One region of the Aeromonas allosaccharophila genome, then DNA from elsewhere that is predicted to be linked to it. Evidence: predicted binding sites of a transcription regulator. Region 1 holds the regulator's gene; each other region holds the start of a gene.
The links. Region 1 encodes LexA, which represses DNA repair genes until DNA is damaged. Its sites were predicted from a motif close to ANCTGTNTNNNNANACAGNT; they were not measured.
Positions count from the first base shown of each region.

Region 2: a site for LexA is predicted at 6,408-6,427, ahead of ruvA (Holliday junction branch migration protein RuvA). Genes of this name have one in related genera too.
Region 3: a site for LexA is predicted at 6,557-6,576, ahead of I6G90_RS06190 (DUF4250 domain-containing protein). Genes of this name have one in related genera too.
Region 4: a site for LexA is predicted at 3,504-3,523, ahead of dinB (DNA polymerase IV). Genes of this name have one in related genera too.

Region 1 is NZ_CP065745.1:3,621,491-3,629,336, forward strand. It holds gene I6G90_RS16555 (chorismate--pyruvate lyase family protein) at 1-336, shown strand, start outside; gene ubiA (4-hydroxybenzoate octaprenyltransferase) at 333-1,202, shown strand; gene plsB (glycerol-3-phosphate 1-O-acyltransferase PlsB) at 1,365-3,788, opposite strand; gene lexA (transcriptional repressor LexA) at 3,993-4,616, shown strand; gene I6G90_RS16575 (hypothetical protein) at 5,100-5,315, shown strand; gene I6G90_RS16580 (SCO family protein) at 5,524-6,150, shown strand; gene I6G90_RS16585 (MATE family efflux transporter) at 6,225-7,514, shown strand; gene trmL (tRNA (uridine(34)/cytosine(34)/5-carboxymethylaminomethyluridine(34)-2'-O)-methyltransferase TrmL) at 7,528-7,846, opposite strand, start outside.
Region 2 is NZ_CP065745.1:2,814,660-2,822,505, reverse strand. It holds gene I6G90_RS12790 (acyl-homoserine-lactone synthase) at 1-341, opposite strand, end outside; gene I6G90_RS12785 (LuxR family transcriptional regulator) at 404-1,186, shown strand; gene lysE (L-lysine exporter) at 1,395-2,003, shown strand; gene I6G90_RS12775 (bifunctional 2',3'-cyclic-nucleotide 2'-phosphodiesterase/3'-nucleotidase) at 2,138-4,111, shown strand; gene I6G90_RS12770 (methyl-accepting chemotaxis protein) at 4,212-6,221, opposite strand; gene ruvA (Holliday junction branch migration protein RuvA) at 6,482-7,096, shown strand; gene ruvB (Holliday junction branch migration DNA helicase RuvB) at 7,105-7,846, shown strand, end outside.
Region 3 is NZ_CP065745.1:1,402,100-1,409,945, forward strand. It holds gene I6G90_RS06170 (hybrid sensor histidine kinase/response regulator) at 1-1,091, opposite strand, end outside; gene trxC (thioredoxin TrxC) at 1,280-1,714, shown strand; gene I6G90_RS06180 (SLC13 family permease) at 1,876-3,258, shown strand; gene I6G90_RS06185 (glycogen/starch/alpha-glucan phosphorylase) at 3,325-5,799, opposite strand; gene I6G90_RS06190 (DUF4250 domain-containing protein) at 6,175-6,372, opposite strand; gene I6G90_RS06195 (cell division inhibitor) at 6,602-7,087, shown strand; gene I6G90_RS06200 (YcgN family cysteine cluster protein) at 7,374-7,808, shown strand.
Region 4 is NZ_CP065745.1:2,510,564-2,518,409, reverse strand. It holds gene I6G90_RS11290 (nucleoside-specific channel-forming Tsx family protein) at 1-735, shown strand, start outside; gene I6G90_RS11285 (YajQ family cyclic di-GMP-binding protein) at 843-1,325, opposite strand; gene I6G90_RS11280 (ketopantoate reductase family protein) at 1,526-2,479, shown strand; gene I6G90_RS11275 (DJ-1 family glyoxalase III) at 2,516-3,076, shown strand; gene I6G90_RS11270 (hypothetical protein) at 3,188-3,394, opposite strand; gene dinB (DNA polymerase IV) at 3,526-4,581, shown strand; gene I6G90_RS11260 (methyl-accepting chemotaxis protein) at 4,648-6,789, shown strand; gene I6G90_RS11255 (transcriptional regulator GcvA) at 7,073-7,846, shown strand, end outside.

The DNA of each region.
Region 1 (7,846 bases):
GTTGATTCGGCCTCGCCGGCCGGTACCTGCCGCGAGGTGATCCTGCATGGGGATCAGGGGCCCGCCGTGCTGGGCTGGACCCTGTTTGCCGATGGCGCGCTGCAAGGGAGCGGCATCGCCGAGCTTGGCGAGCAGCCGCTGGGTGAGCGGGTATTTGGCCATGAGCCTGCCCGCCGCGATCACCTGCAGCTGGCCCGTTTCGATATTGCCGCCAATTCCCGGTGCCCTGCCGCCACTGTCTGGGGGCGTCGTTCCCGTCTGTTTCTGGGGCAGTGGCCACTGCTGGTGCACGAGCTGTTTCTGCCCTCTCTCGTCTGTGACAAGGAGCTGGAGTGAATCTGTTAACCAAGGAGCGGGGACTGGCCTACATGCAGTTGGCCCGCGTCGACAAGCCCATAGGCACTCTGTTGCTGCTGTGGCCAACTCTGTGGGCGCTCTGGCTGGCCGCCGGTGGCCTGCCCAATCTCTGGGTGCTGACCGTGTTTGTGGTCGGGGTCTTTCTGATGCGCTCGGCCGGGTGCGTGATCAACGACTATGCGGATCGCAACTTCGATGGCCACGTCAAACGAACCGCTGGTCGGCCCTTGCCCACGGGCAGAGTCAAACCATGGGAGGTGCTGGCGCTCTTCTTCGTGCTGGCAATTATCTCGTTTGCTCTGGTGCTGACCATGAATCCGCTCACCATCGGTCTGTCGTTTGTCGGCCTGCTGCTGGCAGTGAGCTACCCCTTTATGAAGCGCTTTATCTCCAACCCCCAGCTGGTGCTCGGGATGGCCTTCTCTTGGTCGATCCCGATGGCCTATGCGGCGCAGGCGGATGCCCTGCCGCTGGTGGCCTGGCTGCTCTTCTTCGCCAACCTGCTCTGGACCGTGGCTTACGACACCCAGTACGCCATGGTGGATCGGGATGATGATCTCAAGCTCGGCCTCAAATCCAGCGCCATCCTGTTTGGTCGTCATGACAAGCGGATCATCGGCGTACTGCAACTCTCGGCACTGCTGCTGTTGCTGGCGGTCGGGCATCTGATGGCGCTAGGGGCTTGGTATTACTGGGGATTACTGGGGGCGGCGGTGCTGTTTGTCTATCAGCAGCGGCTCATTCGCGAGCGGCAACGGGAAGCCTGCTTCCAGGCGTTTCTCAACAACAACTATGTGGGGGCACTGGTGTTTGCCGGTCTGGTGCTCGACTACCTGCTGGCGTGATAACGTACTGAGTCACGCTGAATAAAAAAGAGGGTCGCGTGTTGGGGTGCTGTTGTTTGCCGGTCTGGTACTCGGCTACACACTGCTGCCGTGATAGCGCGTTGAGTAACACGGGATAAAAAGAAGGCCGCATGATGCGGCCTTCTTTGTTTGCGTTGCAGATTAGAGCTGGTTGCCCGCCTGAATGGTACGGCGGATCTTGTTGCTCAGCAGCGGCACTATGTTGTCGGCCAGCGCCTGGAAGCGGCCGAGATCCGGTTTGCACTCGGGGGAGAGGTAACCCTCCTTGCGCAAGGTGTGGATCAGGGTGCTGAACAGCTTCTGGTCGAAGAACTCGGGGGCGTTGATGCCGTGCAGGGTGCCGAGGCGCTCTGCCATCATCAGGCCGTCCGCCTCCAGCTGCTCCGCTTCGATGTAAGGCTGGGCCAGCACTCGGGTCAGCACGATGGCGTAGCGTTGCAGGGTCTCCTGAATGCTCTCCGCCAGCAGCAGCAACCGCATCTGGTTGGCCGGATTGACCCAGTAGCCGTCATCGCGGGTCTCGATCAGTTGCTGGGTTTGCAGGGCATCGAGCAGGCTGTCGACCAGCGCCGGCAGCTCCTCCTCTTCATAACGCAGGAACAGCTCGGTCTTGAGCAGCGGATAGATGTCGATGCAGCGGGCCATGATCTCGCTGCGGGAGATCCCCTCGCACCGTTCGATCAAGGCCGCCACCAGCGAGGGCATGGCGAACAGGTGGAGGATGTTGTTGCGGTAGTAGGTCAGCAGGATCGCCTGATAGCGGTCCAGACTGATGATCTGCCCCAGCTTGTCCTCGCTCACCTCGAACTTGTTGAGCTCCATCGCCTGATCCAGCAGGGTTTTGGCATCCTCATCCGGAATGGTGCTCTGCGGGCTGTAAGGCACCGCCTTGAGCAGATCCAGATAGGTGTTGAGCTGGGCCTGCAACTCGTCGCGGGTCAGTGCGTGGCGCTCGGCGGCCAGCAGTGCCAGCGCGCTCAGGGTCAGGCCATTGACGGCGGCCGCATCGTTGATGCGGGTCATCAGCAGTTCGGCCAGATCGTTGACGGTGCCCGCCATCCACTCCGGACGCTCCTCTTCCCCGATGTGCTTCTTCCAGTCCGGAATATGTTCGCTCAGGTAGCTGTTGAGGGTCAGCGGCTCGCCGAAGTTGACGAAGCCACGGCCGTAGTTGCGCAGCTTGCGCAGGATGCCGAGCACCTGCAGGAAGCTCTCTTTTTCCTTGCGGCTGCCCTTGAGCTCGTTGTGGTAGGTGTTCACCTCCATCACGTGCTCGTAGCCCAGATAGACGGGCACCAGAGTGACCGGACGATCCAGTCCGCGCATCATCGCCTGCAGAGTCATCGCCAGCATGCCGGTCTTGGGTGGCAGCAGACGGCCGGTACGGGAGCGGCCGCCTTCGGTGAAGAACTCCACCGAGTAACCCTTGGCAAACAGCAGGTTGAGGTATTCACGGAACACCGTGCTGTAGAGCGGGTTGCCCTTGAAGGTACGGCGAATGAAGAAGGCGCCACCGTGGCGGAAGATCGGGCCAGCTGGCCAGAAGTTGAGGTTGATGCCTGCCGCGATATGGGGCGGCACCATCCCCTGGTGGTAGATGACGTAGGAGAGCAGCAGGTAGTCCATGTGGCTGCGATGGCAGGGGACGTAGACGATCTCGTGCCCTTCCTGCGCCAGCTGGCGTACCTTCTCGGCGCCATTGACCGACAAACCGCGGTAGAGCTTGTTCCACAGCCAGCCGAGGAAGCTCTCGCCAAGGCGGATCAGCCGGTAGGAGAAGTTGGAGGCGATCTCGTCCATGTAGCCATGGGCGCGCTTTTGCGCCTTCTCGAGGCTGATGCCCTCGCGCTGGGCTTCTTCTTCAATCGCCTGCTGGATCACCGCGGAGTCGAGCAGCTGTTTGAACAGCAGGTTGCGGTTCGGCAGTTTCGGGCCGGTGGCGGCCAGCTGCTGACGGCTGAAGTGGGTACGGGCAACTCGCGCCAGCTTGTGGGCGATGGCCTCGTCGGTGCCGTGCTTGTCGGCCATATGACGCAGGGAGAGCGGCGGCGAGAAGCGCACCAGATTCTCGCGACCCTTGAGGATCACGATAAGCGCCTTCTTCAGCCGGTTCGGCGCCAGACTGCTGATGATGTTGAGGCCGGAGGCTTCTTCCCCTTCCCGACCCGGAGCGCGGCCCCAGAACAGGGTCACGGGCACCACCTGGATATCCAGCTCGGAATCCTGCTTGTGCAGATCCAGCAGCTGGTGGAACTCCTGCAGGAAGGGCAGCGGCTTGCTGCGTTTGCCAAACAGGGGAGGCGGACGATCCAGACAGACATAGCGCGGCAGCAGCTGGCCGTTAAGTTCCAGCGGCGTGAAGGGGCCGGGCAGACCGAGATCCTCGCAGCACTGCTGCAGGGTCATCAGGTCGGTGATCGAACTGGTTTTCAGGGCATAGACGATGGGTCTGGCCGGATCCAGATTGAGTTCTGTGATGGGATTTTCCGGCAGGCTCTTGTGATTGACCAAGCCGCTGACCGGCCATTGCAAGATGGCTCTGGAAATCTTCTGTCCTAGGGACATGTGCGTCTGCTCTCCAAAAAAATGCGGCGTGAGCATAGCAAATCGGCAGCCCCTTGTCGCCGAGAGGTACGATGAGTCGGCTGCGCAGGATCAAAACAGCAGTAAATGAGGGATTGGTTGCGACAAATGTCAGCTGCGCCTTGCCTTGGCCACTGCACTGTATATACTGCCAGTGTGCTGTATAAAAAGACAGGTGCCAATGCTATGAAACCCCTTACCCCCCGCCAGGCCGAAGTGCTGGAGCTGATCAAGGTGAACATGAGCGAGACCGGCATGCCGCCGACTCGTGCCGAGATTGCCCAGAAGCTTGGTTTCAAGTCGGCCAATGCGGCCGAAGAACATCTGAAGGCCCTGGCCAAAAAAGGGGTCATCGAGATCATGCCGGGCACGTCCCGCGGCATTCGCCTGTTGCTCGAAGAGGAAGAGGTGCTGGAAGAGAGTGGCCTGCCGCTCATCGGCAAGGTGGCCGCCGGTGAACCCATCCTGGCGCAGGAGCATATCGAGAGCCACTACCAGGTGGATCCCGCCCTGTTTCATCCGCGCGCTGATTTTCTGCTGCGGGTGCAGGGGATGAGCATGAAGAACATCGGCATTCTGGATGGTGACCTGCTGGCGGTGCACAAGACCCAGGAGGTGCGCAACGGTCAGGTGGTGGTCGCCCGTCTCGATGAGGATGTCACCGTCAAGCGCTTCCAGCGCAAGGGCAGTCAGGTATGGCTGCTGCCGGAAAACGAAGAGCTCGCCCCTATCGAGGTGGATCTCTCCTGCCAGCAGCTCACCATCGAGGGACTGGCGGTCGGGGTGATCCGCAACGCCGACTGGATGTAATCATCCCCGCCACCTGCGTTTGCCACACGGCCTCCTTCGGGAGGCCGTGCTGTTTCTGGCGCACTTTCCCTGTCATATCAAACAGATCATCGGCGGCAGCATTTTGTCCCGTGCGATCGGTTACCAATCATCCATTTCAGATATATGCTCAGATCAGTGCCCTGTCGCCGAGACAGGGCTTGGCGCCTCCCTCTGGCAACCGCAATGCGCCGTGACGGGAGGGGCGGCAATAACGAGAATCGGGCAGTACACCTTCACGGGATATGAAGGGGGAGTGGGGAGATCCCGAGCCTGGTCGGGCAAAGGGGACCACTCGTAGTGGTTGCAGAGAGTCGTGACGGGCCTGACGCCAGTTCAGGCCGACGAAGCAACATGACCTGTCGGTCAAGGAGGACTGGTATGGCATCAAGATCGCCATGGGATTCAGAGGCTGCGGCTGCGCCAGCGGAATCGTCTATTACCCGTTTTGTCAAAGGTAGCCGGATGACCTGGTTTTACGGTCTCTGGTTGCACCATCGTGGGTCGCACTGGACGCTCTGGCTGGGATGCCCGAAAGAGAAGGTGGTGCGTCTGGTGTTGCTGTTCAAGCGAGGTCACGGCGATCGCCAGGGGGAAGAGGGCTGGCTGGCCCCCGTCATTCCCATCGGCGTGCGGGCCATCGGCAAGATGTTGCAGCAGGGGCGCAACGCTCGCCCCTGAGCAGAAGAGGCAAACAAATACACCCATAACCGGTACCCGAAGTGCCGGTTTTTTTATGGCCGCAACTGGCGATCAATTGTGCCAAATGGTCGACTCCTGACAGGGTGTTGCACAAGGTTGACCCCCCTTGGTGGCTCGCTGGGGTACAATGACCCCTCTTGTCCGGTCACTGCTGGCCATCTGCCTCGAACTGAAAGGGTCTCTTGTTATGATGAAGCTCCGCTATCCCCTGCTCTTTCTGCTGCTGACAGCCTGTCTGATCCTTGCGTTCTGCGCCACGCAGCCAGAGCAGCCACAGCAGGCCGACTACTATCCGGCGGGGCGGGACATCAACGATTTTGCCTTTACCGATGCGGACAACAAGCCGTTCACCCCTGCCAACCTGAAGGGGCATTGGACCTTCCTGTTCGTCGGTTACACCTTCTGCCCCGATATCTGCCCCACCACCCTGGCAGATATGCGATCCGTTTATGATCAGCTGAAGAAGATGGCGCCCGACAGCCAGGTGGTGTTTATCTCGGCGGATCCCCAGCGTGACGACATTCCCCGCCTCAAGACCTACACCGCCTTCTTCAATCCCGAGTTCAAGGCGGCCACCGCCCCCCACGACAAGCTGTTCCCGTTCGTGCGCAATCTGGGGCTGATCTACTCCATCGCCAATCAGGGGGAGAAGGATTACCTAATCGATCACTCAGCCTCCATCGTGCTCATTAACCCCACGGGCAAGCTGCAGGCGGTGTTCCGCCCGCAGGTGGCGCCGGGTCAGGTGCCACGAGTGCAGATGGCCACCATGCTCTCTGATTTCTCCCGCATTCTGAAGCTGACAGGCCACTGAGCGTGACCCCATCTGTTGCCCCCTGGTGGCGAGATCCCTCTCGCCACCGCGCTGTTTTTGCTCTTGCCCTGCCCATGGTTTTCTCCAATATCACCACCCCCTTGCTGGGGCTGGTGGACACCTGGGTGATCGGTCATCTCGGTCAGGCCTGGTTTCTGGGGGGCGTCTCGGTTGGTGCAACCCTGATCAACCTCATCTTCTGGTTACTCGGCTTTTTGCGGATGTCGACCACCGGGCTGACGGCGCAGGCGCACGGCGCCGCCGATGGTCGCGCCCAGCTCGATACCCTGCTGCGGGCACTGGGGCTGGCAATTGCCCTCGGCCTGGCGCTGCTGTTGTTGCTCTTCCCCCTGTTGCCACGATTGATCGCCCTGAGTGGCGGCTCGGCCGAGGTGCAGCTCTATGCGGGCCAATACGTGGCGCTGCGGATCTGGAGCGTCCCGGCGGCGCTCTGCAATCTGGTGATCATGGGGTGGCTGTTGGGCATGCAGGATGCCCGCAGCCCCATGGTGATGCTGATCCTCACCAATCTGGTCAACATGGCGCTTGATGCGCTGTTTGTGCTGGGGCTTGGCTGGCAGGTGCGGGGTGTGGCGGCGGCCTCGGTCATGGCTGACTACTGCGCGCTGGCCGCTGGCATCTGGCTGGTGCGCCGTCAGCTGCGGCAACTGGCACCAACGGTGTGGCAGGATGGCTGGCAGCGCTGGCGGCAACTTGCCCCCATGGTGCGGCTGCTCGGCCTCAACCGCGATATTTTCCTGCGCTCCCTCTGCTTGCAGCTCTGTTTCGCCTTTATGACCCTGCAAGGGGCGCGGCTGGGGGATGTGGCAGTGGCCGCCAATGCGGTGCTGCTCAACTTCCTGATGCTCATCTCCTACGGGCTCGATGGCTTTGCCTACGCGGTGGAGGCCATGGTAGGGCGAGCCATCGGTTTGCGGGATCGGCAAAAACTGCGGGAGGCCATCGTGCTCAATCTGGGCTGGGCCGCCCTGATTGCGACCGCATTTACCTTTGGGTTTGCCCTGCTGGGCAGCTGGCTGGTGGGGCAGATCACCGACATTCCGGCAGTGGTGGCGGAGGCAAATCGTCAGCTTCCCTGGTTGATCGCCATGCCGTTGCTGGCGGTCTGGTGTTTCCTGCTGGACGGGGTGTTCATCGGGGCGACCCGGGCGCGGGAGATGCGCAACAGCATGTTGCTGGCCGCGTTTGGCGGCTTCTTCCCGATCTGGTGGCTCTGTCAGTCGTGGGGCGTGGCCGCGTTATGGGCGGCGATGGCGGCGCTGATGGTGGGGCGCGGTCTGTCGCTGGGGGTTACTTGCTGGCGGCTGGAGCGCAGCGGGCATCTGCTCGACGCCCGCCACTGAGCCGCGATGACGCTTACATGGCGCCGTCGTAGCCGAGCTGGCGCCAGCTCTCGTAGACGAACACCGATACCGCGTTGGAGAGGTTCATGCTGCGGCTCTGGGGCACCATCGGAATGCGCAGCCGCTGCTCGAACGGCAGGCTCTCGATGATCTCGATGGGCAGGCCGCGACTCTCCGGGCCAAACAGCAGGGCGTCGCCAAGGGCATATTGTGCTGCCGAGTGCGCGGTGCGGCCCTTGGTGGTGCAGGCGAACACCCGCTTGGGCGCCACGGCTGCCAGAAACGCCTCATAGCTCGGCCAGCGCTTCACCTCGGCAAACTCGTGATAGTCG
Region 2 (7,846 bases), 810 kb from region 1:
CTCATGCGCGGAGCGCGCTGGGCATCGATAGCCAGACGGGTCAGTTCCCAGACATCGGGGCTACGTGGTGCGCGTTCACCGGCAAGGGCGGTGGGGAAGATGGTGGGCAGCATATAGGCATCGGCACAGTTGAGCAGCCGGATGCAGCCACACACGCCTTGCTCGTCTTCGATCAGCACCCAGTGGGTGTCTGGCGTGTCAAAGCTGTCACGCTCCAGGCCACGATGCGACTCCACATCCCAGCCGAGCCGGTCGGAAAAGACGCGATTTCGAAAGCGATAGAGTTCATTTTCCACCTCATTTCGTGGGTGTTCTCTCAATTTTCCTTTGAAAACCAACATTTTGGACCCTCTATCTTGCTATTCGCCGTTATAATCACATGTCTGGCCAAGGGGGCTTTCATATGAACAGAGACCAACTGCTTGAGTACCTCGAACATTTCACTTCGGTGACGGATGGCAATTGTCTGGCCGAACTGATTGGTCGCTTTACGCTCGGGATGGGCTACGACTACTACCGCTTTGCCCTGATCCTGCCAATGTCGATGCAAAGGCCCAAGGTGGTGCTGTTCAACCGCTGCCCCGACTCCTGGGTGCAGGCCTATACCGAGAACAACATGCTGGCGTGCGATCCGGTGATCCAGCTGGCGCGCAAGCAGACGCTGCCTATCTACTGGAATCGCCTCGATGAGCGGGCCAGCTTTCTGCAAGAAGGGAGCATGGATGTGATGGGGTTGGCAGCCGAGTTCGGCTTGCGCAACGGCATCTCCTTCCCCCTGCACGGCGCAGCCGGGGAGAACGGCATTCTCTCCTTCATCACGGCCGAGCGGGCATCGAGCGATCTGCTGCTGGAGTCCTCGCCGATCCTCTCCTGGATGTCCAATTACATCTTCGATGCGGCCATTCGGGTGGTGCGGTTCAGCATGATGGACAGTGTGGGCAAAGAGCCCCTGACCGAGCGTGAGACCGAGTGCCTGTTCTGGGCCAGTGAAGGGAAGACCTCCAGCGAGATCGCCTGCATCCTCGGGATCACCGAGCGCACGGTCAATTACCACCTCAATCAGGTCACCCGCAAAACCGGCTCCATGAACCGCTATCAGGCCATTGCCAAGGGCGTTGGCACCGGGCTGTTGCTGCCCAATCTGGAGCAGGTTGTGGTCACCAACTTCCCCAGCGTGCTGCAATAGGCCGGAGTCCGACAGACACAACCGATTCTCCTGCCGCACTCCGAGGGTCACAATTGTCAGATCCGGTAATTGACAAGGGATTGAATAGCGGATGGCTGTGGTGGCCATCATTAGCAAAATGAATCAATCAGTAAATCAACGCATTTCTCTGGATGCATCCCCCTCGCTATAGTGCCGTTCATTCATCACTTCGGACGGTACTCTCATGCTGCTCGCTACGACGTTGCAAGGCTTCACCATCGGCCTTGCCATGATCATCCCCATCGGTGCCCAGAATGCCTTTGTGCTGAGCCGGGGCATCCATCGCAATCACCATCTGCTGAGTGCCACGCTCTGCAGTGGCTGCGATCTCGTCCTGATTGCCATCGGCGTATTTGGCGGGGCCAATCTGCTTGCTGCCAGCCCCCTCGGCATGGCGCTGCTCACCTGGGGCGGGGTGCTGTTTCTCGGCTGGTTTGGCGGCCGCTCCCTGCTCAGTGCCTGGCGCGGTAAGGGGGAGGGGCTTGCCGATTCTGCCCAGCTGATGGGGGCCAAAAGCGTGCTGGCGATGACGCTGGGGGTCACGCTGCTCAACCCTCACGTCTATCTCGATACCCTGATGCTGCTCGGCTCGCTGGGTAGTCAGGTAAATGAGTCCCTGCGTCCAGCGTTTGCGGCGGGGGCCATGCTGGCCTCGCTGGTGTGGTTCTACTCGCTGGCGCTGGGGGCGGCGGCACTGGCACCCTGGTTGGCACGTAGCCGGGTGCAGCGGGGGATCGACCTGCTGGTCGGCATCATCATGCTGACGCTGGCACTGCAACTTGCCCTGGGGGGTTAGCAGGGGGCCGGGCATTGTGCTGCCCGGTTTCATAAAAATTAATCAAGACGCCAGTTTGTGGCATATTCTCCGGTGAAATTTTCCATCCTTGTGACTTGCTAGATAAAAATAAGGAAAATCCAGTGAATAGAACCATGAAGCTGGGCGTCATTGCCTCCATCATGCTGCTGTCTGCCTGTGGTGCAGAAAAGCAGGAGCAGCCCGGTGCCGTCTCGCTGCGGCTGATCCAGACCTCCGATATCCACTCCAATGTGCTGGGCTATGACTACTATCAGAACAAGGAGGATCGCAAATTCGGTCTCTCCCGCACCGCCCTGCTGATCCGCGCCGCCCGCGCCGAGAACCCTAACAACCTGCTGCTGGACAACGGTGACCTGATCCAGGGCTCGCCGCTGGCGGACTACATTTTCGAGCAATCGGGTGCCGGCTACCTCGACAAGCAGGCCCATCCCGCCATCAAGGCTCTGAATGAGCTGGGTTATGACGTGGGCAACCTCGGCAACCACGAGTTCAACTACGGCCTCGACTATCTGGGCAAGATCCTTAAAGGGGCCAACTTCCCCTACGTCAACGCCAACGTGTTTGAGGGGGATGCCTTCAAGCGTGATAGCAATGGCAAGATCGACTGGAGCGGCAACAAGTTCACCCCCTATCTGCTGCTGGAGCGTCAGGTGAAGGATGACAAGGGCCAGCCGCAGACCGTCAAGGTCGGTATTCTGGGGCTGACGCCGCCGCAGGTGCTGCAGTGGGACAAGCGTCATCTGGAAGGCAAGGTGGTGGTGGCCGACATGGTCGAAACCGCCAACCACTATGTGCCCGAACTGCGCGCCAAGGGGGCCGACGTGGTGGTGGTGGTCGCTCACTCCGGCATCAATGCCGGCAGCTACGAAGCCATGATGGAGAACGCGGCCTGGCATCTGGCCAAGGTCGAGGGGATCGATGCCCTGATGCTGGGCCATGCCCACAAGAACTTCCCCGGCGACTTCCCGGATCTGCCGTTGGTGGATAATCAGGCGGGCACCCTGAACGGGATTCCCACCGTGATGCCGGGCTTCTGGGGTAACCATCTGGGGATCATCGATCTCAAGCTGGAGCAGGTGGCTGGCAAGTGGCAGGTGAAGCAGAGCCAATCAGCCTTGCGCCAGATCGATTCCAGCGAAGGGAGCAAGGTAGACGAGCAGGTAGTGGCTCTGGTCAAGGCGGATCACGACGCGACCAACCAGTGGCTGGATCGCCCGCTCGGCAAGATCACCTCCTCTATCCACAGCTTCTTTGCGCTGGTGCAGGATGACCCCTCGGTGCAGCTGGTGAGCGATGCCCAGCGCCAGCATGCCGAGCAGTTGCAAAAGGATGGCCTGCTCAAGGAGTCCTATCCGATCCTCTCCGCCGCCGCCCCGTTCCGTGGTGGTCGCAACGGCATTACCGATTTCACCTATGTGACGGCGGGGGATATCTCCCTGCGCAACGTCTCCGACCTCTACATCTACCCGAACACCCTGCAGGTGGTCGAGGTGAACGGCGCCACCGTCAAGGAGTGGCTGGAGATGAGTGCCGGTCAGTTCAACTGGGTTGACTCGGCCAAGGGCGAGGTGCAGTGGCTGGTGAACGAGAAGTTCCCCACCTACAACTTCGATGTGATCGACGGAGTGAACTACGAGGTGGATATCACCCAGCCCGCCCGTTACAACAAGGAGGGGGAGAAGGTGAGCGAGGGTCAGCGGATCAGCAACCTGACCTTCAACGGCCAGCCCATCGATCCGGCCCAGAAGTTCTATGTGGTGACCAACAACTACCGCGCCAGCGGGGGCGGCCACTTCCCGGGTGTGGATGGCAGCAATATCGTGCATGAAGATCCCTTCGAGACGCGCGAAATCGTCGCCCAATATCTGAAATCCCGTTCCGCCAGCAATCCGCAAGGATTCAGCCCGGCTGCCGACAACAACTGGCACATGAAGGCGCTGCCTGCCGGGGTGGATGTCCGTCTCTACTCATCACCCCGTGAAGAGGCCAAGGCGCTGGCAGGCAAGGATCTGGCCTATCAGTCCACCTTGCCGATGGATGACGAGAAGCACCCGGGCTACGCCATCTACCGTCTGGTTCGCCAGTAACTAGCCGATGGCCGGATGGTGTGTCCGGCCCGCAGAAACGCAAATGCCAGTCCGTTCACGTGGACTGGCATTTTTTTGCGCCGGGTTCGGCGGGCGCTGGCTACACCCGGAACTGGGAGAGCAGGCGCTGTTGCAGCAGGCTGGCTTGATGGAGCGAGGAGGCGAGCTGCAGGCACTCCTGCGCCTCCTGTTCGCCGGTTCTGGCTTGCAGGCTGATACCGGAGACCTTGTCGGAGGAGTGGCTCAGGGTGTGTGACAGCTGCCCGGTGGCATCGGCCACCTGTTGCACCATGTCGGCCAGCTGGTCGATGGCCCCTTCTACCTTGAACAGGATCTGCTTGGTGTTCTCGGAGTCCTGCATGCCGGACTCCACCGTCTTGAGGTTGCGTTGCATCATCAGGTAGGCGGTCTCGGTCTGCTGCTGGATGCTGCTGATCACCTGGCTGATCTCGGCGCTGGAGGTGGCGGTGCGATTGGCCAGGGTGCGCACCTCGTCAGCCACCACCGCAAAGCCGCGCCCCATTTCGCCCGCCCGGGCCGCTTCGATGGCCGCATTGAGGGCCAGCAGGTTGGTCTGCTCCGAGATGCCGCTGATGGTGGAGATGATCTGGCCAATCTGGCTCGCCTGCTCCTTGAGGGAGTTGATGGCGACGGCGCACTCGCCCACCTCCTGCACCACCCGCTGCATGCCCGCGCTGGCCGAGGCGACGTACTGGCTGCTCTCGGTGGTCAGCTGGCGCACCTCGTTGGCATTCTGCGCCGCCATGCTGCAGTTGTCGGAGATGGTGGTCGCTACCTGCACCATCTGTTCGCTGTCGTGGTGCAGTGCCTGGGCGTGTTCGGCGGTCTGGCGGCTGCTCTGGCTGATCGCTTCCACCCGGTTGACCGAGGTGTGGACGTGTTCGCTGATGTGCTGATTGTTGTCCATGGTGGAGCTGATCATCTTCTGCAATTTTTCGATGAAGCGATCCACGCTGTTGGCCAGCGAACCGATCTCGTCATCCCGTTGCAGGTTGATGCGTGCGTTGAGATCCCCCTCGCCGGCGGCGATATCCTGCATCCGTTTGTCCACTTGCAGCAGCGGCGTCACCAGCTTGCGGGTCAGCCAGAAGCCGCAGAGGGTGACCATGATCAGGCTCAGCAACAGGCCACCGAGCAGCAGGGCGCGGGTCTGGCTGATGATGCCGTTGAGTTGGGTGACCTGATCCTCGACGGTGGCATCACCGCTCGCTTCGATGGCAACCAGTTGTTGTTTCAGCTGGTCGGCACTGGCCTCATAGAGAGTCTGCTGGGCCTGATAGCTGCCGAGCGCCTCGATCCACTGCCCCATCAATTGCTGATGTCGGGTCAGCAGGGCGCGATACTCTGCCGACAGTGTCTTGCCAGCAAATTCGCCGGTTCCCTCGATATCAAACAGCCCGGTACCGAGCATGCTGTCGATCGCTTCGTGGTAGAAATCGGTCGCCTCTTTCAGCTCGGCCTTGATCGCCGCCGTGACCCCCTGTCTGCGCATCTTCTCCAGCGCATAGAGCTGGCGCAAAAAGCCGATGTTGGACTCCATACCCCCGTCGGCCGCTTCCCAGCGAGTAGAGAGGCCGCTGTTCCAGCTGATGGTCTGGTCGGGGGATTGGGTCAGCGCCTCTACCGCGCCATCGCCGATCACCTCCAGCTGGGTCGAGAGACGGGCCATCAGGTCGGCGTTCTGATGCAGCGCCTGATCCGCCTCGGTATAGGCCTGATAAAGCGCCAGCAGCTTCTCTTGCTGCTGTTGATAGCCCTGTTTCTGCTGATCCATGGAGGCAAGGGCCGCGCTATCGATCAGCTGGCCCTGGCTGACCCGGGCCAGCGCATCATCGGTTGCAGCCTTGGCAGCATCGAGTTCGGCCCGATTGAGCGGCGCGCCGTTTTGCATCTTCTGGATATAGAGCTGCTGATTGCCCAGCTCTATCGACCCCTCCATGGCGCCATCGGCGGTCTGCCAGGCGGCTCCCAGCACATAGGAGAGCAGGTCGGCAAGCCGCTGGCTGCCATACCAGCCCACGATCCCCATGCCCAGCGTGCAGCCGAGCAAGATGGCAAGACCCAGATTGGCGGTGGTAACAATTTTCATGTGATGGCCTTCCTTGGTATCGACATTGGCACCATGTTCGGTTCCGAACGGGTTTAGTGTAGTGGTTTATCCCCCGGTCAGGGTCCGCTGCGGTGTTGAAACATCCCGTGCACTGACTGCACCCGATCAAGCATGGTGGCTAATTGAATAAAAAGCCTCTCTGACAACGCTCCTGTCACGGCCCTATGCTGGATACTTATCCAGTTATTCTTTATGCTATGAGCCAATTTACGAATAGTTGTATTGGTGAGGAGAGAGCCGTGATTGGTCGCTTGAGAGGCATTGTCATTGAAAAGCAGCCCCCCGAGGTCTTGCTGGAAGTGGGCGGGGTCGGCTACGAGGTGCAGATGCCGATGAGCTGCTTCTATGATTTGCCGGAGATCGGCAAGGAGGCGGCCATCCATACTCACTTCGTGGTGCGCGAAGATGCCCAGCTGCTCTATGGTTTCAACCACAAGCAGGAGCGGGCGCTGTTCCGCGAGCTGATCAAGACCAACGGAGTCGGCCCCAAGCTGGCGCTGGCCATTCTCTCCGGCATGACCGCTACCCAGTTCGTGCTGAGTGTCGAACGCGAAGAGATCAGCTCCCTGGTCAAGCTACCGGGTGTCGGCAAGAAGACCGCCGAGCGGCTGGTGGTGGAGATGAAAGACCGGCTCAAGGGCTGGGTCAGCCACGATCTCTTCTCTCCGGCCATGGTCACCTTGCCAGCCAGTGAGCCCGAATTACGTGCGCCGGATGTGACCGAAGAGGCGGCCAGTGCGCTGGTTGCCCTTGGTTACAAGCCGCAGCAGGCGAGCCAGATTGTCAGCAAGATCGCCAAAGAGGGAATGTCGGTGGAAGAGATCATCCGTGAATCCCTGCGTAGCCTGGTGTGAGGTAGTTGATGATTGAAGCAGACCGTCTTATCTCATCAAGCGCCGCGCGCGAGGATGAGATTATCGATCGGGCTATCCGCCCCAAGAAGCTGGCTGACTACACCGGTCAGGATACCGTCTGCGAGCAGATGGAGATCTTTATCGAAGCGGCGCGCCAGCGGGGCGAGGCGCTCGATCACCTGCTGATCTTTGGCCCGCCGGGTCTGGGCAAGACCACCCTCGCCAACATCGTCGCCAACGAGATGGGGGTCAATATCAAGACCACCTCCGGCCCGGTGCTGGAGAAAGCGGGGGATCTGGCGGCGCTGCTCACCAATCTCGAACCGAATGATGTGCTGTTCATCGACGAGATCCACCGCCTCAGTCCGGTGGTGGAGGAGGTGCTCTATCCGGCGATGGAGGATTACCAGCTCGACATCATGATCGGGGAGGGGCCTGCGGCCCGCTCCATCAAGCTGGATCTGCCTCCTTTCACCCTGATTGGCGCCACCACTCGGGCCGGTTCACTCACCAGCCCGCTGCGGGATCGCTTCGGCATCGTCCAGCGGCTGGAGTTCTACAACGTCAAGGACCTGACCGATATCGTCTCCCGCAGTGCCCGCTGTCTGGGGCTCGAGATGACGGAAGATGGTGCCATTGAGGTCGCACGTCGCTCTCGCGGCACGCCGCGGATTGCTAATCGTTTGTTAAGGCGGGTGCGCGATTTTGCCCAGGTGAAATCCGATGGCCGCATCGATGGCCCCATTGCGG
Region 3 (7,846 bases), 2.2 Mb from region 1:
CCCGCCAGCGAATCGAGCTGCTCGCTGAGATCGAAGTCGATCTCCTCCAGCGTCAGCTTGCCGGACTCCACCTTGGTCAAATCGAGGATGTCGTTGATCAGCAGCAACAAGGTATCGGATGAGGATTTGATCTTGCCCAGATAATCCCGTTGTTGCTGATCCAGTTCGGTCTGCAGCGCCAGCGAGCTAAAGCCGATGATGGCGTTCATGGGGGTGCGGATCTCGTGGCTCATGTTGGCCAGAAAATCGCTCTTGGCCTGTGCCAGCAAGCCGGTCTGGCGCGACAATTCGCTCAGCTTCTGATTGCGACGCCACAGGGTGAAGGCCACCAGCGCGAAGCAGATCAAGGCCCCGCACAGCGCCATCAAATAGAAGCGGTTCATCAGCGAGGAGGCTCGCTCCAGCTTGTCGATTTTCCAGCGCACCAGACTCTCGATCACATGCATGTCGATCAGCTGGTAACGCAAGGCGTGATAGGCGACCACCTGTTGGCTCATGTCCTTGCTCAGGCGGATCAGGGTAGCGATTTCCGGCAGGTGGCCGTAACGGGATACCATCTGTTGCTGCAACCGGGCCAGCGTAGTCTGCTCACGTTTGTCCCAACTGCGCTGCAGATAGTTGCTCAGCTGCGCCAGCTCCTCTACATCGCGGTGCAGCGCACTGTCTGACGGGCTTATCTCGCCCACCTTTTTAATCTGGGCCTGCAGGGGCGCATTGATATACTCGATGGCCATCTCCATGGCATGGAGGCTGGCCAGCGCCATCAGATAGGTCTCCATATCCTCAAGCAGCGCCTGAGACAACTCGTCTTGCGCCAGCTCGGGATCGCTGCGTACCTTGCGCACAAAACCGTCAAGGGTGATGGACAACTGGTTCAGGCGCTGCTGGACATTGCTGTCATTGGCCTGCTCCCGCCCAAGCAGATAGACGGTATCGGCGTTGATCCGGTTCAGCACTACCTCGGCCGCTTCGTTCAGGTCGTGGGCCTGTTGCTGCTGACCGAGCGACTGCCAGCAGTAGCCCGAAAAGGCGAGCAGCAAGGCAACGATCAGCCCTGGCACAGCACGGTTTTTCCGTGATCCTTTTTTCATCCCGTCTCGACTCTCATCTGGTGGTCGCTGAATTATCCGGTTGGGCAATGAACCTTGGGGGGAATTATCCACTCCTGCCGGTCACTGTGTTACCGTTATTGCTCTGATACTTCGCTGTTGTTTCGCTATTGCGTCATTCTGGCCCCTCATCATATCTCCGGCCAGCGCAGATCGAGAAGGAACCAATTATGTCATTTGTCACTACTTATTGTAGCCACTGCTTTACCAGGAACCGCCTGCCCATTACCCATATCGATACATCCGCCAAGTGCGGGCACTGCAAGGCCCCCCTGTTTAGCCAGACCCCTTGCCTCGGGAAGGCGGATAACTTCGATACCCTGATCAACTCCGATATCCCGGTCGTGGTCGATTTCTGGGCCAGCTGGTGCGGCCCCTGCCAGCAGTTTGCCCCGGTATTTCATGATGTTGCCCATGAGCTCGAACCAAGAATGCGCTTTGTCAAAGTCGATACCGAGCAGCAGAGCGCCATTGCCGCCCGTTACGCCATTCGCAGCATCCCCACCTTGATGGTCTTCAAACAGGGCAAACTGGTGAACCAGATAAATGGCTCCTTGCCCAAGAGCATGTTCAAGCAGTGGCTGGAGCAGTTCATGGATGTTTGATTTATATTTCAGACATGTTTTATTTATGTGTTCATTTCCTCATTTTTATCAATGCTTGTGTGAGTCGAGGCTGATTTTCAACATGTGAGCCTGTTTCAAACAAGTGAATGGATGTAATCTCGGCAACACAAAAACAACCATAAATTAACCGAGAGAACATTATGCACACATCGGCTGTACCCTCTGCTCCATCTCGCTGGCTGGACATCAAATCAGGGATCGTCATCCTGGATGTCCTGCTACTTTGTGCCATGCTCGCCTGGCTCCCGTTTGATCCCATGGTCAACAAGGGGCTGGGCATTCTGGTCTTTATCGCCATTCTCTGGCTGACCGAAGCGCTGCACGTCACCATCACTGCCCTGCTGGTTCCCCTGCTGGCCACCGTGCTCGGGGTGTTTGACATGAGCAAATCCCTCACCGACTTCGCCAACCCGATCCTGTTCCTCTTTTTCGGCGGTTTCGCCCTCGCGGCCGCCCTCTCCAAGCAGGGACTGGATACCCTGATGGCAGGCAAGGTGATGCACCTGGCCAATGGCCATCTGGGTTGGGGCATCATCCTGCTCTTTACCATCACAGCCGCCATGTCAATGTGGATCAGCAACACCGCCACTACCGCCATGATGCTGCCACTGGCGATCGGTATGCTGGCTCGCCTCGATAGCAAAAAAGATCGCACTACCTTCGTGTTCGTTCTGCTGGGGATCGCCTATAGCGCCAGCATCGGCGGCATCGGTACCCTAGTGGGCAGCCCACCCAACGCCATCGCTGCCGCCCAGATGGGGATCGGCTTCACCGACTGGATGAAGTTCGGTATTCCGGTGGTGCTGATCTTGATGCCCTGCGGCATTGCCCTGCTCTATCTGGTGACCCGGCCACAGCTCAACCACCGCGTCGAGATCCAGGATGTCACCATCAACTGGACCCGCGAACGTAAAGTGACGCTAGCAATCTTCCTGACCACCGTTGTGCTGTGGATCGGCTCACAGCCTATCTCCAACGCCTTTGGCGGCATCCCGCAACTCGACACTCTGATTGCCATGGGCGCCATTGTGGCCATCGTGGTCAGCCGCGTTGCCAGTTGGGATGATGTCAACCAGAACACCGACTGGGGCGTGTTGATGCTGTTTGGCGGCGGTCTGACCCTGAGCGCCATTCTCAAGGCCACCGGTACCAGCGCCTTCCTGGCCAGCCATCTGTCGGCCGTGCTCTCCCACGCCAATATCTTCGTGATCCTGTTGATGCTGGCAGCGTTCGTGGTGTTTTTGACCGAGCTGGTCTCCAATACCGCCACTGCAGCCCTGCTGATCCCGCTGTTCGCCGGTGTGGCAGAGGCGCTGGGTGTCTCCCCCATCGTGATGGCGGTGTTGATCGCTATCGGTGCCTCCTGCGCCTTTATGCTGCCGGTCGCCACCCCACCCAATGCCATCGTCTTTGCCAGCGGCCACATCCGCCAGAAGGAGATGATGAAAGCCGGTATGGCCCTCAACGTGGTCTTCACCGTGTTGCTCGCCCTGCTGGCCTACTTCGTTGGCGATATCCTCTGATCCACCTCCCCCCGATAAACAAAAACCCCCGCATGTTTGCGGGGGTTTTTTCATTTCTGCATCTGATTAGCCGATGTTGCAGGGCTTCAGCGCCCAGATCCGATCCACATAGTCCTGAATAGAGCGGTCGGAGTTGAACTTGCCCATGGTGGCCGAGTTGATGATGGCCTTCTTCGCCCACAGCGCCGGATCCCGATACCAGGTATCAATCAGCTTGTGTGCATCCGAGTAGGACTGGAAGTCCGCCAAAGTCAGGTAAGGATCCCCCCCTTCCAGCAAGGAGCGCTTGATAGAGGCCAGCTCACCCGGACGACCCGGCGTGAAGTAGTCAGTATCAAACCAGTCCAGCACGGCTTTGAGCTCGGAGTTGGCATAGTAGAAGTCGTACGGGTTGTAACCGCGCGCCTTCAGCGACTTCACTTCGTCCACGTTCAGACCGAAGATGGCACAATTCTCGGCACCCGCCTCTTCAGCGATCTCGATGTTGGCGCCGTCCAGCGTGCCGATGGTGATCGCACCGTTGAGCGCCATCTTCATGTTGCCGGTACCTGAGGCTTCGTAGCCAGCAGTGGAGATCTGCTCGGAGACATCTGCCGCCGGGATCAGCTTCTCGGCCAGGCTCACGCGGTAGTTCGGCATGAACACCACTTTCAACTTGCCCTGGATACGGGCGTCGTTATTGACCCGATCCGCCAGCTTGTTGATGGCATAGATGATGTCTTTGGCCAGCTTGTAACCAGGCGCCGCTTTGGAGCCGAAGATGAACACGCGCGGGTGCATGTCATAGTCCGGGTTGGCCAGCAGACGACGATAGAGCGCCATGATGTGAATGAGGTTCAGCTGCTGACGCTTGTACTCGTGCAGACGCTTGATCTGAACGTCAAAGATCGCCTCGGCACTGACATCGATACCGGTTTCGTCCTTGATGACCTTGACCAGCTTCTCTTTGTTGTGACGCTTGATGGTCATGAACTGCTGCTGGAACGCCTTGTCGTCGGCAAACTTGGTGACGGCGCGCAGCTTGTCGAGCTGCAACGGCCACTCCTTGCCCACCACTTCGTTATAGAGCTCGGCCAACTCGGGGTTGCAGGCCAGCAGCCAGCGACGCGGAGTCACCCCGTTGGTCACGTTGCACATTTTTTCCGGCCACAGCTCGGCATACTCGGGGAAGAGATCTTCTTTCACCAGCTTGGAGTGGATTTCGGCCACACCATTCACTTTGGACGAACCGATCACGCACAGGTTGCCCATGCGCACCTTGCGCACATCTCCCTCTTCGATGATGGAGAGCTTGGCCTTGATGGCGTCGTTACCCGGCCACTTGGGCTCGACCAGCTCGCTCAGGAAACGGGCGTTGATCTCGTAAATCACTTCCAGATGGCGAGGCAACACCTTCTCGAACAGACTGACCGACCACTTCTCCAGCGCTTCCGGCAGCAGGGTGTGGTTGGTGTAGGAGAATACGTGATAGCAGATGGCCCAGGCGGCATCCCAGTTCAGATCTTCCTCGTCCACCAGCACCCGCATCAATTCGGGGATGGCGACAGTCGGGTGAGTATCGTTGAGCTGAATGGCAATTTGCGCGGCAAAGTTGCTGAAATCGGCACCATGGACCCGCTTGTAGCGGCGCATGATGTCCTTGATGGAGCAAGCACAGAAGAAGTACTGCTGGATCAGGCGCAGTTCTTTACCTGCATCGGTCTCATCGTTCGGATAGAGCACCTTGGAGATGGTCTCGGCCTGGGCTTTTTCAGCCTGGGAGTCGATGTAACCACCGGCGTTGAACACGTCCCAATCGAAAAACTCGGAGGCACGGGATTCCCACAGACGCAGGATGTTGACGGTGTGGCCACCAAAACCGACCACCGGAATATCCCAAGGCACCCCTTTGATCTTGCGACCGGCGTGCCATACCTTCTTCAGGCCGCCATTATCACCAAACACGGTCTCGACGTAGCCGTAGAGCGGCACTTCTTGCACCGACTCGGGACGGCAGATCTCCCAGGGGTTGCCATATTCACGCCAGGAGTCCGGGCGCTCGATCTGGCGGCCATCCTGGATCTCCTGACGGAACAGACCGTGTTCGTAGTGGATACCGTAACCAACCGCCGGATAGTTCAGGGTGGCCAGCGAGTCGATAAAGCAGGCAGCCAGACGACCCAGGCCGCCGTTGCCGAGTGCCATGTCGGGCTCTTGTTCGCACAGATCGGTCAGTTCCAGACCGAGTTCACCCAGCGCCTCTTCGCAAGTCTTGTAGAGGGAGAGGTTGTGCAGGTTGTTGGAGGTCAATCGTCCCATCAGGAATTCAGCAGAGAGATAGTGAATCGCACGAGTATCTTTCTTGAAATGAGTCTGCTGAGTGCGGGTCAGGCGCTCGTACACCTGTTCATTGACGGCCGCCGCAGTGGCTTTCCACCACGCTTCGGGAGAGGCTTTCTGTTCGCTTGTTCCCAAGGTAGAACGCAGGTGACGCACGATACTCGCCTTGAGCTGATCTTTATCCAGTTGGAGATCCTGGTCTGTCTTCTTCTTGGTAGCCATAAACCATATTCCTTCGTTACAAATAAAATTGTTATCCCGCTTGCGGGACCGGCGCTGTTGTTATCTCAAAATATGTACCGGCGTGAGAATACTAACTAAAGCGGCAGAATTAAAAGTTAACGCAAGTCACACTTTAACCGATAAAAACAGCCTGAAAAGCTTGAAAACCCTTTCCTTTAACTGATTGCGAAAAAACAAAAATTTCCTTTATTATCAGCAACTTAATGAACACATAAAAATATTATGGCATGAATAGGTTTTCAGAGATTGCCAAGCCTTGAAAATCCCTGAAAATAGGCAACAAGACGGCGCATTGAAACCGGTTTCAATGCGCCTGAAAAATTACCGTATAAATATGAAGCAATCATTGCACCCTCAGCGATGTGCCTTGAACTGATTGCTCAATGGATCGTAATGGTACCCAATCTGATCCAGACGCCCTGCCAACTGCTCTTCACTCATATCGTAATAGGCCAGCAACTCCTCCAGCCCGTCACACTCAAGCCTTAGCTTCTCATTGATGATGCCCAACAAGATGTTGGCATCCAGACGCTGCAAGGTACTGATATCCATGGCGGCACCTCCTTTAAATGACCTGTATAACCATGGGCGGTTACACAAGGTTTGTCCATAGAACGAAAAACACCCAGCCGGTTTTATATTAAATAACGTTTAAAAACATGATGTTATTAATAGCACATGCCAACACCATCACATTTTTCAGCAAAAACACCTTGTCTCTGCCTCAGGATAGAACTACTGTATGCACATACAGCTTGGATATTCATACAGGAAACCGTATATGAACCAGCCCCTGCACTCACTGCCCTTTGCGATGAATCGAGCCATGAGCAACCCCTGGCCAACCAGAACCGCCTGCAAGGCAGAGTCGGCTCATTATGGTGTGACTATCCAAGCTGAGGATCAGTTTCTCAGCGAGCTGAGCAAGTTAGGTGACTCTCATACCGGCTGGATCTTGTTGATCGCCCCGCCGGGACGCCCCACAGCAAGCCACATGGAAGAGCGAGGCATCGATCCCAACAGAGTACTGGTGGTACACAGCCCCAAAATCAAGAACTGGCAGCAAACCCTGGAACGCAGCCTGGGCAATGGTCACTGCGCCGCTGTGTTTACCTGGCTACCCGAGCAAATCGAGCTGGATCACGTCAAGCTACAGCGACTGGGGCAGCAATCTGGCGTACTCACCCGCTTCTTTGGCACTCAGCGCGCCAACCCCAACACACCTCTGCTGGCCTATGCAGAGCAGGATATCTATCTCAACCATTAAGACGAACGCTGACAAGGCAAATGTACAGCTCGTCGTGATCGCATCCCGTGCAACCCATGTGACAACGTTGCTGTGTTTTTTCTGAGGAAAAAACATGTCACGAGCATGATGACAGCACCAGGAAGCAATCCGGCACTGCCTGCTCTATACAGAACTAGTGAAACATGTGGAGCAGAAGGTAGCCTGATGACAACGATCTCTGCCCTCAGGCAACCCTCTTCTTGAAATAGTGGGTAACAAGGGGTATAACCACGCGTTTTATCAGGTGTATTAAGTGAGCGGTATGATGCAAGCCCCCTTTTGGCAGACCAAGAGTCTGCAGCAGATGACTGAGTCCGAATGGGAATCCCTCTGCGATGGTTGTGGCAAATGCTGCCTCAACAAGCTGATCGATGAAGATACCGACGAGCTGGTGTTCACCAATGTCGCCTGCAACCTGCTCAATACCAAAACCTGTCAGTGCTCTGATTATCTCAATCGCTTCAAAAAAGAGCCTGATTGTCTCCAGATCACCCATGACAAGATCGCCGAATATGACTGGCTCCCCTCAACCTGCGCCTACCGCCTGCTGGCTGAAGGTGACGCCCTGCCAGAGTGGCATCCTCTGCTGACCGGCAGTCGCTCCGCCATGCATCAGGCGGGTCAATCCGTACGTGGCAAGGTCATTCACGAGGAGCAGGCCGGTGAGTGGATCGATCACATCATCACCTGGGCAAGTTGATACGCTGACCCCGCCATGTTCATAGTGACAAGAGCTGC
Region 4 (7,846 bases), 1.1 Mb from region 1:
TGGATGCAGTTCAACGTAATGCATACCATCGACCAGCGTCCTATGAGCGCGAAGGATGGCTACAACGATACCTACCTGGAAATGGAATTTGGTGGTCGTTCCGGTATGTTTGATCTGTATGGCTATGTCGATGTGTTCGATATCTTCCAAAGCAGCCACAGTGATAAGCATAACGGCAGCAATATCTTCATGAAATTTGCTCCGCGTCTCTCCTTGGATGCCCTGACTGGTAAGGATCTCTCCTTCGGCCCGGTACAAGAACTCTATATTGCCACGTTGAACAACGTTGAAACCGGTCACGGTAAAGATGGCAATATGATGGAGAACATGATCGGTCTGGGTACTGATGTTCAGGTACCTTGGTTCGGTAAAGTTGCCATGAACCTGTATGCTCGTCATGCAACCGAAAGTGGTTTCACTGCAGAAGAAGGTGACTGGAACGGTTATCAGTTCTCCATGAACTGGTTCAAACCTTTCTATACCTTCTCCAACGGCAGCTTTGTTTCCTATCAGGGCTACCTGGATTATCTGTTTGATAAAGATACTCACGGCGACAGCAACCAGAGTGCCAATGGTCTGGGTACCTTCCACGGTATCTACTGGCACTCCGATCGTTACGCTGTTGGCTACGGTCTGAAGTACTTCAATGAAATCTACGGTATCAACAATGGTGCTTTTGGTGGTCTGAGTACTACCGGTTTCGGCCACTACTTCTCTGTTACCTACAAGTTCTAATCAAACTTGGGGTACAAAAAACCGGAGCATCTGCTCCGGTTTTTTTATGGCCGCGATTTAGATAGCGTGGCGCGAGTCATCAAGTGCGCCACGGCTGAGTGGATAAATTAGTCGCGGAAGTTCTGGAACTGCATCGGTTGACCCAGTTCGGCGCCACGGACCAGTGCCATGGTCTCTTGCAGATCGTCACGCTTCTTGCCGGTGACACGCACTTCATCACCCTGGATAGCGACCTGCACCTTGATCTTGGAGTCCTTGATCAGCTTGACCAGCTTCTTGGCGATCTCTTTCTCGATCCCCTGCTTGAACTTGACGGTCAGGTGGAAGCGCTTGCCGGAGTGAACGGAGTCACCCACCTCCATGGAGCTGTTTTCGATGTTGCGCTTGAGCAGAGCAGCGCGCAGGATTTCGACCATCTGCTTGAGCTGGAAATCGGCATCGGCTTCCAGTTTTACCTCTTCCTTGTTCAACTCGAAGCTGGCTTCTACCCCACGAAAATCGAAACGGGTGGCCAGTTCACGATTGGCGTTGTCGACTGCGTTCAACACCTCGTTCATTTTGACTTCAGAGACAATATCGAATGACGGCATAGCCGGAGCTCCTCATGTTGCGTTATCGGGGGGCAAATCTACCAGAAAACGGGCAAATTTGCTGATTTTGATAGGGCTGCTCTGCTAGAATCCCCTGCGCACAGGATGGGTGGACCCGTTAGCGTCCACCAGCGAGTTCTTCACTTATCTCCGGTAACAGGTTGAGAGGATTGCAACCCTTACCCTGACAGAGTCACACCATGCCAAGCGGATTAAAAAATTCCCGACAGCCCGTTATGCCACCCGCGATCCCGCAGTGGTCACTGTTGGGTTGTGGCGCCCTCGGCGGCGTTTTTGCCTCCCTGCTGACCCAGAGCGGTCAATCCACCCGAGTCTTGTTGCGCGAACACCATAAGTCCACGCTCCATCCGGGGTTCGATTTCACCTCGCTGGAGGGGCAGGTACAACTGCTCAATATCGAGCGTGGATTTGTCAGCAAACCTGGCAAAATCAAGCGACTGCTGGTGATGACCAAGGCCAGTCAGGTGGTTGCCGCACTGGCACCGCTGGTAAGCAAACTGGATGCTGGCGTGCCGATCGTGCTGCTGCACAACGGGATGGGCATTGCCGAGCAGGTGGTCGAGATGTTCCCGCACAACCCGGTGATTGCCGGCGTTACCAGCCATGGCGCCATGCAGGGCGGCCATTTCGTTTTCCGTCATACTGGCAAGGGCGAAACCTGGCTCGGCCCGATCAATGAAGCCGCAAAGGCCCACGCCGCGCTCGCGGATGAGCTGGCGCTGGCGCTGGGTCAGGCTGGTTGGGATGAGCAGGTATTGGTACGTCAGTGGCAAAAGCTGGCCATCAATTGTGCCATCAATCCCCTGACTGCCCTCTACAAGCTGAAAAATGGCGAGCTGGCTGGCCCCCGTTTTGCCGACGCCCTGCAGCAGATCTGCGTGGAAGTGGCGGATGTGATGTGCGCCGAAGGCATTACTACCACGGCAGAAGAGTTGCAGCGCCGGGTGATGACGGTGGTGGAACTGACCGCTGACAATTACTCCTCCATGTATCAGGATATGGAGCTGGGACGAGAGACCGAGATTGAGGCCATCACCGGCTTCCTGCTGGCCAAGGCTGCCCGGCATGGCATCGCCGTACCGGTCAATCAGGGCCTCTATCAGGCGATCAAAGAGAAGAGTCAGGCCGCCTGACCTTTACATGGCCGAGCAAGCAGCAAGGAGGCGAACGTGAGTGTACTGGTGCTGGTGGCCCCCGGGTCGGAAGAGATAGAGACGGTCGCCATTGTCGATACCCTGGTGCGTGCCAGCATCGAGGTGGTGCTGGCTTCTTGCTGCCCCGCCGGGTCCCGGCAGGTGAAAGCGTCACGCGGGGTACAGCTGGTGGCCGATTGTCATATCGACGAGCTGACCCGTCGGGACTTTGAAGCCATCGTGGTGCCCGGCGGTCTGCCCGGCAGCGAAGTGATCCGTGATACCCCGCTGGCCATCGATCTGCTCAAAGAGCAGGCCGCGCTTGGTCGCTGGCGCGCTGCTATCTGCGCCGCCCCCGTGGTGGTGTTGCAACATCATGGCCTGCTGGAGGGTGCCATCGTCACCTGTCATCCCGGCTTTCAGTCCCGACTACCGACATCGCAGCTGTCACATGAGCGGGTAGTCAGGGATGAGGCTCATCGCCTTATCACCAGTCAGGGGCCGGGCAGTGCCATCGAGTTTGCGCTCGAACTGGTTCGGGTGCTGCAAGGGGATGAGGTGGCGGCCGCCGTCGCTGGCCCTATGGTGCTGCCTTGAGCGCACTCTGCTGCTGAATCCAGCTGGCCATGGGTTGAAAAACGGGCACCGATCATCTTGATCGGGGCCCGTTTGTTATTTGCCGTTATCAGTCACGCCATATTGCCCGGCTCAGTAGTCGTACTGTGAGCACTGTTTTTTGTTGTACTCAGTTTTCCAGCGTGACAACTCCTGCTCCGTGCCGAGCGTGTCCCCTTTCTTGATGGCCTGTTCCAGTATCTCAATCCGGTCGTACAGCCAGCGGCACTCTGCCGTCGGGTTGTTCTTGCCGATGCCGGTCAGCGGCAGCAACCCGAGTCCCAGCCAAAGATATTTCATCCCGAACGCTCCTTGTCATTGTGGTGGTAAAGGTCTCCTTGGAGTCTACCATTTTAGCCGCAACGAGAGAGATAGAGCTGCGCTTATCCTTGGGGTAAGATGATGCCATGTCTGTTTATTTATACAGTGGTATGCGCAAGATCATCCATATCGACATGGACTGCTTTTTTGCCGCGGTGGAGATGCGGGACAACCCGGCGCTGCGGGAGGTGCCGCTCGCCATCGGTGGGGCCTCAGAGCGGCGCGGCGTCATCTCGACCTGCAACTACGTGGCGCGCCGGTTCGGGGTGCGCTCCGCCATGCCGAGTGCACTGGCGAAAAAGCTCTGCCCGCCGTTGGTACTGATCCCGGGACGGATGGCGGTGTACAAGGATATCTCCCGTCAGCTCAGGGCCATTTTCCTGCGCTATACCGATCAGGTTGAACCACTGTCGCTGGATGAGGCCTATCTCGACGTGACCCACAGTCGCTGTTGTGGTGGCAGTGCCACCCTGATGGCGCAAGAGATCCGGCAAGCCATCGTCACCGAACTGGGATTGACCGCCTCGGCGGGTGTGGCGCCCAATAAGTTTCTCGCCAAGCTCGCCTCGGAGCAGCGCAAGCCTGATGGTCTGTTTGTCATTCGTCCCGACGAAGTGGCCGAATTTGTCTGCCAGTTGCCCCTCGGCAAACTGCCCGGAGTGGGGCGCAAGACCGCCGAGCGGCTGGAGGCTCAGGGGCTCTACACCTGTGAGGATGCGCGGGCCTTGTCGGCACAAGAGCTGTGCAGCCGTTTTGGCAAGCTGGGGGAGATGCTGACGACCCGGATCTGGGGGCTGGATGAACAGCCGGTGCAGGCGCACCGGATCCGCAAAACCATCGGGGTGGAGACCACCTTGGCGAGCGATGTTTGTGACGAAGCCGCTTGCCTGACGGTATTGCAGCAACTGTTGCCGGAGCTGGAGCGGCGATTTCAGCTGGCGTGCCCTGCCGAGCAGGTGATGGGGCAGGGGATTAAACTCAAGTTTGCAGACTTCCACCAGACCACCGTCTATCGCAGTCAGGGTGGCTATCAGCCAGCCCTGTTCGTTCCCCTGCTCAAAGAGGGGCTACAGCGGGCGCAAGGGCGCTCGGTTCGCCTGCTGGGCTTGGTGGTGGGCTTGCCAAAAGAGGGTGAAGTTAATCAACTCTCGCTGGATTTGCTGTGAGAGAGTTAAGTTTTTGTTTATAAAGTCGATAATCTATCCATATCTGTATGACGTAGGAATATTGGCATGAGCGCTCTTTCTGTCCAGGGTCGGATTACCCTGATCGCCGGTTGCTGTCTGTTGGTGACAGCCGCCGCTCTGGTTGCCTCTTCGATTTACAACGCGAACAAGATGCAACAGCAGGTGCGGCAAGCCACCATGCACGAGGCGCAGCAGTCAGCCGAGAACTGGATGAAGGCGATGGGCTCGGAGCAGGCGGCCAAGGTGACCAGCTATCTCGATGAGGCCTATTTCCGCGCCAGCTTGCTGGCCGAGAGCGTACTGTTCCAGCGCAAGAATGGGGCCGAGAACTTTGTCCAGTCAGAGGCGCTGCGCAGCGCCATCAATCAGCAACTGCACGATGCCGCCGCCTCATCGACCAATCTGCTCGGCGTCTATACGGTGTTCGAGCCTGACCAGCTGGATGGGGAAGACAGTAACTATGAGGGCTCGACCGCACTCGGCGCCAACGACAAAGGGCGCTTCTCCAGTTATTGGGCGTATGACAACGGCAAGCTGGTGCCCGAGGTGCAGAACGAAGATGTGCTTGCTGACGACAGTCCGACCGCTGCCGGTGGTGTTGAAAACGAGTGGTATCGCTGCAGCATTCGCACCCGGGCACTCTGCCTGCTGGAACCCTATCTGGACGATGTCGGCGACAAGAAAGTCTTGATTACCTCAGTCTCAGTACCTTTGCTGGAGCAGGGAACATTACTGGGGGTAGCTGGCGTTGATATCTCCCTGACGACCTTGCAGGATCTGGTCTCTACCATGGACAAGGAGCTCTATGACGGCAAAGGCAGAATATTGCTGGTCAGTCATGAGGGGCGCGTGGCGGGTGCCGATGAGTTTGATGTGACCTTGGGGCGGGAGCTGGACCAGAAGTATCAGGGGCTGGCCAGCGAGCTGAAAGGCTGGCTCAATCAGGGTCAGGAACAGACGCGCTGGAGCCGCGATGGAGCCCTGTTGCAGAGCTTTGTGCCGGTCTCCATGCGTGGTACCGATCGTAAATGGGGCATCTATATTGAATTACCACGGGCCGTAGTGCTGGCCTCGGCCCAGCAACTGCAGGATGATCTGGCCAGTGAGGCCAATCGCAGCGTGGTCTCGCAACTGTCGATCGGGGTGCTGATCTCGCTGGTGGCCCTGAGTTTTATCTGGTTGATGGCGCGCCAGATTGTGGCACCCATCCGCGCCGTAGTTGCCCGTCTCAAGGATATCGCCAGTGGTGAGGGGGATTTGACCCAGCGTATCGAGATCCAGCGGCAAGACGAGATCGGCGAGCTGGCCAAGTGGTTCAACAGCTTCCTCAACAAGTTGCAATCCACCATCAGTCAGGTGATTGATACCGTCTCGGGTACGCGCAACAGTGCCGAGCGAGCCGCGCAAGTGGCCGAGCGCACCAGCAGTGGCATGCAGGCCCAGTATCAGGAGATCGATCTGGTGGCGACGGCATTTGAGGAGCTGAGCGCCACGGCGTTGCAGGTCTCCGGTAATGCCGGCTCGGCGGTGGCGGCTGCCAACACCACTGATGCCGCGGCGCAAGAGGGCAAATATGTCGTTGCCGACACCCAGGAGGCGATGCGCAAGCTGATGACCATCATCAACGATGCCCAGCCGGTGGTGGAGCGACTCTCCGCCAACAGCGACAACATCAACGATATTCTCACAGTGATCCAGGGAATTGCCGAGCAGACCAACTTGCTGGCGCTGAATGCGGCTATCGAAGCGGCGCGGGCCGGTGAGCAGGGCCGTGGCTTTGCCGTGGTGGCCGATGAGGTGCGCAATCTGGCCGGTCGCACCCAGAATGCCATCGTCGAGATCCAGACCCTGATCAGCCAACTGCAATCCGGTACCGGCGCCGTGGTCAAGGCGATCCGTGATGGTCATGGCCAGGCTGACGAGACCCTCGCCAAGGTGGATCTCTCGGTGCAGGTGCTGGAGCAGATTATCCAGTCAGTCTCCACCATCCATCAGATGAACGAGCAGATTGCCCGGGCGGCGCAGGAGCAGAGCCGGGTGGCGGACGAGATCAACCGCAACGTCAGCAACATTCGCGATGTGAGCCACACCATTCGGGCCGAGGCGGCGACATCTGCCGAAAATGGTCGCGAGCTCTCCGCTCTCGCTGACAAACAGCAGCAACTGGTGGGGCAGTTCAAGGTATAGCGGGATCAAAAAAGGCGCCATCCAGCTGGAGGCGCCAAACACATTCAGATGACAGACTGGGTCAAATCGAGAAGATTTGAGCCCCTCTTCCCGCAGAGGAAGAAACACAACACCACAATCACAGTCGAAAGACTCACGAAAAACACATGTAAACCAACATGTAGTAGAAAATGTGAGCCATATGACGACTGATTGCTGGGCGAATTATGTTTATTCACTGGTCGACCCGCAACCGACAAATTATAATGCGCCCCATTAGAAAAACTCATCGTCGGCTGGTGTCATGTCTCGTCGTTTACCTCCGCTCAATGCCCTCAAGGCGTTTGAAGCAGCGGCTCGTCACTTAAGCTTTACCCGCGCAGCAGAAGAGTTGTTTGTGACTCAGGCTGCCATCAGTCACCAGATCAAGGCGCTGGAGGAGTATCTTGGCATCAAGCTGTTCCGCCGTAAAAACCGCTCCTTGTTGCTGACCGAAGAGGGGCAGGGCTATTTCCTGGATATCAAGGATATCTTTGCCTCCATCTCTGAGGCGACCGACAAGCTGCTGGCCCGCAGTGCCAAGGGGGCGTTGACCGTCAGTCTGCAGCCGAGTTTTGCCATCCAGTGGCTGGTGCCGCGCTTGGTCAAGTTCAGTGAGCGCCATCCCGATATCGATGTGCGGATCAAGGCGGTCGATCTCGACGAAGGGTCGCTCACCGACGACGTGGATGTGGCCATCTATTACGGGCGCGGCAACTGGCCGGGGCTGCGTTGTGACAAGTTGCATACCGAATACCTGATCCCGGTCTGTTCCCCCTTGCTGTTGACCGGGCCCAAACCGCTGCGTACGCCGCAAGATTTGACTCTTCATACCCTGCTGCACGATACCTCCCGGCGCGACTGGAAGGCCTGGTTCCGCCAGCTCGATATCGATGCCCCCAACGTCAATCAGGGGCCCATCTTCAGCCACTCCACCATGGTGATCCAGGCGGCGATCCACGGCCAGGGGGTGGCGCTTGGCCACAGCGTGCTGGCACAACCCGAGATTGAGGCCGGCCGCCTTATCTGCCCGTTCGAG